2 linked regions of the Polymorphobacter megasporae genome follow. Each later gene encodes a partner of the first gene's protein in a complex. Links are inferred from orthologs where the notes say so. Each region holds a gene or a part of one and is shown on either strand. Other genes may lie near its edges. The genes, in order: clpS and clpA.

Region 1 (3,148 bases):
TGCCGCGCGCCCGCCGAAGTCGAAGATCAGGTAGTTGAGCGCGAGGCTCGCCGACGAGCCGAAGTCGGTCGAGTTCGACGTCGCGCTGAAGCTCTGGCCGTTGCCGAGGACGAACTGCTGGCTGCTCAGATAGTCGGTGCGGCTGAGCGTCGGACCGACGGTCGCCGACAGGCTCGGCAGTTCGGCGGCGCGGGCGATACCGACCTGCGCCGCCGCGCTCCGGCTCGCCGCCCACGCCACCGCGGTCGCCGGATTATGGCACAGCGCGAGGTCGACGAGGTCGGGCAGCGTCAGCGGGCCGACCGGATCGGCAGCACACGGCGCGGTCTGCGGCGGCATCAGGTGGCGCGGGTCCTCCGACGCCGCTGCCGGGACTGCGAGCAGGGCGGCGATGAGCATTATTGCGCGGAGCATGTCGCCCAGGAGATAGCGTGCCGGAGGCGTAACGTCGAGGGCGGTCGTGGTCGCACACCTCCCGAAATTCGGAGAGTTCAGAACGGGATCGGCGCTCCGTCCCACGCAAACAATCCACCGCTATCGGCGGGTGTCAGGCGGTCGAGGACGTCGAGCATTGCGCGCGCCGAGAACGCGGGGGCGAACAGCTTGCCGGGCGCTACGCCGCGCTGGAACGGGGCCGAAAGGCGGGTGTCGACCGTCCCGGGGTGGAGCGCGGCGACGACGCTCAGCGGGGCGCGGCGGGCGTGCTCGATCGCGGCAGTGCGGAGCAACTGGTTGAGCGCGGCCTTCGATGCTCGGTAGCCGTACCAGCCGCCGAGACGGTTGTCGGCGATCGACCCGACCCGTGCCGACAGTGCCGCGAAGGCGGTCTTACGGTCGTTCCGGAGCAACGGGAGGAACGCCGCCGCGACGAGTGTGGGGCCGATCGCATTGACCGCGAAGCTGCGCGCGAGGCGGGCGGTGTCGAGGTCGCGCAAGGCTTTTTCGGGGCCGCCGACGGCGTCGTGGAGCAGCCCGGTTGCGACGATGACGAGGTCGATCGGGCCGCCGATGCGCGCGGCGGCTGCGGTGATCGACGGGGGGTCGGTAAGGTCGAGGTCGGCGCGGGAGAGGGCGATGACCTCGCCACGGTCGCGGAGGAGGTCAGCGAACGCCGTGCCGATGCCGCCGGATGCGCCGATGACGACGATACGGGGGTCGGCGGCGAAGCTACTTAGAAGGTCCATCATCTCTGACGTGTTTCGCGGGCCGCTTTAAATTCGTCATCCCCGCGAAGGCGGGGACCCATCACCACAACCGGTCGGGATGATGGGTCCCCGCCTTCGCGGGGATGACGAACTAAATTCGGGGCATGGAGCAAGATGCGGTCGAGCACGCAAACGCGACCGGCTCAATCCTTCTCCAGAGTGCACTGCAGCGGATGCTGGTGCTCGCGCGCAAAATCCATCACCTGCGTCACCTTGGTCTCGGCGACCTCGTACGTGAATATGCCGCAAATCCCGACGCCGCGCTGGTGGACGCTGAGCATGACCCGCGTCGCATCCTCGATCGTCATCCGGAAGAAGCGCTGGAGCGTCAGGACGACGAACTCCATCGGGGTGTAGTCGTCGTTGAGCATCAGCACCTTGTACAGCGCCGGCTGCTTGGTCTTCGGCTTGGTCTTGGTCGCGACACCGGCGCCGCCGCGGCGGTCGCGGTCGTCATCGTCGTTGCCGGGGCCGGCGTGGGGGGTAAGGTTCATGGGCGCAATATACGGGCGCGGCCCCATCGCGTTCAAGGGGCCAGACATGCAAACGGGCGGGGGATCGCTCCCCCGCCCGTTGCAGTTAGTCGCAGCAAACCCAGCGCGGACGCCGGGAGCGCGGCTTAAAGGCCGACCTTGCCGACCATCGACTTCATCGAGTCGGCGGCGACGGTGGCGCGCGCCTGCATCGGCTCGAACACTTCGCCCATCAGCTTGACCATCGTCTCCGACAGCTTCGACATCTCGGCGACGGCCGCATCGAACTGCGTCTTGGCGAAGTCGTTCTGGAGCTGCATCAGCTCGTTCGGGGTCTTGACCGTCGTCATCGCGCGGGCGGCGGCGGTGGTCTCTTCGAACGACTTGCGGGCGAAGTCAGAAACTTCACGCGCGATCGCTTCGATACCCTGCGCCGCGGCGCGCGACGAAGCGAGCATCGCCTCGACGTTTCCACGCGCCATGCCGGCCATCTCGTCGACCGACTTCATGCCGTGCTCGATCGCTTCGCGCGACTTCGACGCGACCTGCTCGAAGGTCGCCTTGCCCTGCGCCATGGCGTTTTCGGTCTGGTTGGCCATCGTCGACTTCATCTGCTCGGCGCCGTTCTTCATGGCGTCGGCGGCGGTGGTGTAGGCTTCGGTCATCTGGGTATCCTTCGACTTGAGGGGCTCCGGTACGGGTACGACCGGAGGCAGGGCTTGGTTACTTGTTGACGAGGGGTTAACGACCGGCGGCGGCGGCGGTGCCATCGGCGGTGAAGCAACTGGCGGCAACGGCAGCGACGCGACGGGCAGAACCAACTTGGCGGCGAGGACCGGGGGCAACGGTTGTGCGGCGATGACCGGGGGATTCGGCTGTGCGGCAATGACCGGGGGAATCGGCGTCGTGGCAGCGACGGGCGTAACCGGTTTTGCGGCGGCAGGCGGCGCGGGCTGAGCGGCCAGGACCGGCGGCACCGGCTTTGGCTTCGGCGCGGCGGGCGGCGCTTTCATCACAGGTTTCGCAGCGATGATCGGCTTGGCAGGAGCCATGACCGGCGGGGTTACGGGTTTCGGTGCCAAAACCGGCGGCACGATCGCCTTCGGCGCGGCGACCGGAGGCTTCGCGATGGTCTTTTTGTCGACGGCCATTCCGCACTCCACGAGCTATGCTGCAGTGCAACATAGTCCCGCTTTGTGACAACTGCAAGCGTCTCGATACTAATTTGCGCGGATTAGTGGCCCCCTGCCGCACCAACTCCAGAAGCCGCCAGCGCGCCGTTGAGATCGGCCATCAGGCGCGCCAATGCTGCATCGCTCGTCGCCTCGGCGCGCGCGACGAGCACGTCCTGCGTGTTCGACGCGCGGAGCAGCCACCAGCCGTCGGGGGTCGTCACGCGGACCCCGTCGGTCGCGTCGACGGTTGCGCCCGACGCCGCGAGCCGCGCGCGCACTTCCTCGACTACCGCGA
Region 2 (3,318 bases), 140 kb from region 1 along the record:
GTTGCCAAGATTGCGGACTCTCCGACCATGGTACATGCTATCAGCGTTGTGCGCCAAGCGGTCGAGAACCTTCTCAAATTGCTTTCCTGAGAATTCTTTGATGCTTGAATCCAGCTATAACGCATATCGCTGTAATCGAGCAGGCGCGTCAGCGCTAAGCCCGGTGGCGATCGCGAAATACGTTCGGCTCGGATTCTGACGGGGCTCGGGCAACCGATCCAGGTGGGCGAAGCAATCGAGCTATTGCTGCCGTCCCGCCGCGTCAAAACCAACCCCTTGCACTCTGCCCCCACCGGGGTGACATTGTGGAGGCAGGCGGCGCTGCCCCTCAGCGGCCGCCCCGGGAGAAGTCCATGCCCGCTTTCACGCGCGAACTCGAACACACGCTGCATAACGCCCTCGCCGAAGCGAGCCGTCGTCATCACGAATATGCCACCCTCGAGCACCTGCTGCTCGCCCTTGCCGCCGACAGCCATGCCGTCGCGGTGATGAAGGCATGCTCGGTCGACGTCGAGGAACTGGCTTCGAACGTCACCAAGTATCTCGACACCGAGCTTAATGCCCTCAAGGCCGACGCCTCGGTCGATCCGTCGCCGACTGCAGGCTTCCAGCGCGTCGTCCAGCGCGCGATCCTCCACGTCCAGTCGTCGGGCCGCGAGGAAGTAACCGGCGCAAACGTGCTGGTCGCCTTGTTCTCCGAGCGCGAGAGCCACGCGGTATTCTTCCTCCAGCAGCAGGACATGACGCGCCTCGACGCCGTCAGCTTCATCGCTCACGGCATCGCCAAGTCGGGCCAGTCGGAGACCCGCGCGGTCAAGGGTAGCGGTCCGGGCACCAAGGGTTCAGGGGACGAGGAGCCCGAGGAGAAGCCGACGAAGGGTGAGAAGAAGGGCGGCGCCGAGAGCGCGCTCAAGCAGTTCACCGTCAACCTCAACGAGAAGGCGAAGATCGGCAAGATCGACCCGCTGATCGGGCGTCATGCCGAGGTCGACCGGACGATCCAGATCCTCTGCCGCCGGTCGAAGAACAACCCGCTGTATGTCGGCGAGCCCGGCGTCGGCAAGACCGCGATCGCCGAGGGCCTCGCACGCAAGATCATCGAGGGCGACGTCCCCGATGTATTGAAGCCCGCAGTGATCTACTCGCTCGACATGGGCGCGCTGCTAGCCGGCACGCGGTATCGCGGCGACTTCGAGGAGCGGCTCAAGAATGTCGTCAACGAGCTCGAGAAGCTGCCGCACGCGGTGCTGTTCATCGACGAGATCCACACCGTCATCGGTGCCGGGGCGACGTCGGGCGGCGCGATGGATGCGTCGAACCTGCTTAAGCCGGCGCTGTCGAGCGGCGCAATCCGCTGCATCGGCTCGACGACCTACAAGGAGTTCCGCAATCACTTCGAGAAAGACCGCGCACTGCTGCGGCGCTTCCAGAAGATCGACGTCAACGAGCCGACGGTCGAGGACGCAATCAAGATCCTGATGGGGTTGCGGTCGAGCTACGAAAAGCACCACCAGCTCAAGTACACCCCCGAGGCGATCAAGGCGGCGGTCGAGCTGTCGGCGCGCTACATCAACGACCGCAAGCTGCCCGACAAGGCGATCGACGTGATCGACGAAACCGGCGCGTCGCAGATGCTCGTCCCCCTCGCGAAGCGCAAGAAGGTGATCGGGGTCAAGGAAGTCGAGGCGGTTATCGCAACGATGGCGCGGATTCCGGCGAAGTCGGTTTCGACCGACGACAAGAAGGCGCTCGGAACGCTCGAGGCCGACCTCAAGCGCGTCGTCTTCGGGCAGGACAAGGCGATCGAGCGGGTGTCGTCGGCGATCAAGCTCAGCCGTGCTGGGCTGCGCGAGCCGAACAAGCCGATCGGCAACTATCTGTTCTCCGGTCCGACCGGTGTCGGCAAGACCGAGGTGGCGAAGCAGCTCGCGCACATCCTCGGCATCCCGCTGACGCGCTTCGACATGTCGGAATATATGGAGCGGCACTCGGTCAGCCGGCTCATCGGCGCGCCCCCGGGCTACGTCGGGTTCGACCAGGGCGGTCTGCTGACCGATGCGGTCGACCAGAACCCGCACAGCGTGCTGCTGCTCGACGAAATCGAGAAGGCGCATCCCGACCTGTTCAACATCCTGTTACAGGTGATGGATAACGGCAAGCTGACCGACCACCACGGCAAGACCGTCGACTTCAGGAACACGATCCTGATCATGACGACCAACGCCGGGGCGTCGGACATGGCGCGCGAGGGACTGGGCTTCGGTGCGGCGTCACGCGAGGGCGAGGACGAGGAGGCGATCAAGAAGATGTTCACCCCCGAATTCCGGAACCGGCTCGATGCGGTCGTGCCGTTCGAAAGCCTGCCGCCATCGGTCATCATGCGCGTCATCGACAAGTTCGTGCTCCAGCTCGAACTCCAGCTCCAGGAGCGCGACGTTCACATCGCGCTCGACGAGCCGGCGAAGGAGTGGCTGATCGCGCGCGGTTACGACAAGACGATGGGCGCGCGGCCGATGGCACGACTGATCCAGGAGAAGATCAAGCAGCCGCTCGCCGAGGAACTGCTGTTCGGCAAGCTCGTCCGCGGCGGCGAGGTCCGGGTCCACGTCAAGGACGATGCTCTCGCGTTCGAGATCATCAAGGCCGCGCCGAAGCCGAAGCGGGTCAAGAAGGGCGCAGGCCCCGATGCCACTCCCGCGGCGGAGACCGGCGAACCGTTGGTCGAAGCGTAAAGACCTGTCTCCCCCGCGCGGCGGACCGTTGCGCGGGGGAGATCGGAGCCGCTAAGCCGCGACGATCGCGGCTCCCCGGTTGCGTCGCGCCATTGCGCCGACTAGGCCAAATCCGGCCAGCAACATCGCCCAGACCGCCGGTTCCGGGACGGCGGCGAAGCTGATGTTGGTGACGTCGAAGCTCGCAGTCGCCGTCTTCAGCGAGCACGTCAGGAAGCACGTCTGCCGGTAAAAGGCGAAGCTTCCCGTCCCGATCGCGGTGCCGTGGGTAAAGCCGTGATGCGGTGTAGGGAGCGCCCCGGGCAGGATCGTGTCGGTCGAGAAGAACCCCGGCGGCAGTGCGGCGGTGAAGGCAAAGCTGCTGCTGCGGTAATCGCTGTAGACGTTGCCCGAATACGTCAGGTTGGTGAAGCTGCCGGTGAGCCCGTCGGGAGCGCCGTCGATTACGCCGAGCATTGCGGTAGCGGCGTTGATGAATGTGCCCGGGACGATATCGATGAAGTCGTGAGGGATTCCGCCGACGGCGACGACCGGCGACAGCGCATAGGCCCAATCGCCGTTCGGGTCGTCGAAAACCCCGCCCGTT

What was found.
Region 2: the proteins of clpS (region 1) and clpA are in contact, whole or in part, in a solved structure (PDB 1LZW), measured with the Escherichia coli proteins. The link is inferred for Polymorphobacter megasporae from one-to-one orthologs.

The regions. Positions count from the first base shown.
Region 1 is NZ_CP081848.1:3,541,936-3,545,083, reverse strand. The notes cover bases 25-2,857. They hold clpS (ATP-dependent Clp protease adapter ClpS), read right to left. Parts: upstream 1,700-2,857; coding sequence 1,349-1,699; downstream 25-1,348. Other genes in these bases: KTC28_RS16520 (phasin family protein), read right to left, coding at 1,825-2,829; KTC28_RS16530 (SDR family NAD(P)-dependent oxidoreductase), read right to left, coding at 492-1,184; KTC28_RS16535 (TolC family protein), read right to left, coding at 25-414. Outside these bases: more of KTC28_RS16535, read right to left, coding at 1-24; phosphoglucomutase/phosphomannomutase PgmG, read right to left, coding at 2,913-3,148. UniProt on the Escherichia coli protein: Involved in the modulation of the specificity of the ClpAP-mediated ATP-dependent protein degradation.
Region 2 is NZ_CP081848.1:3,682,507-3,685,824, forward strand. What follows is about bases 40-3,042. They hold clpA (ATP-dependent Clp protease ATP-binding subunit ClpA), read left to right. Parts: upstream 40-353; coding sequence 354-2,732; downstream 2,733-3,042. Other genes in these bases: KTC28_RS17160 (toll/interleukin-1 receptor domain-containing protein), read left to right, coding at 40-90; KTC28_RS22925 (PEPxxWA-CTERM sorting domain-containing protein), read right to left, coding at 2,784-3,042. Outside these bases: more of KTC28_RS17160, read left to right, coding at 1-39; more of KTC28_RS22925, read right to left, coding at 3,043-3,318. UniProt on the Escherichia coli protein: ATP-dependent specificity component of the ClpAP protease. It directs the protease to specific substrates. It has unfoldase activity. The primary function of the ClpA-ClpP complex appears to be the degradation of unfolded or abnormal proteins.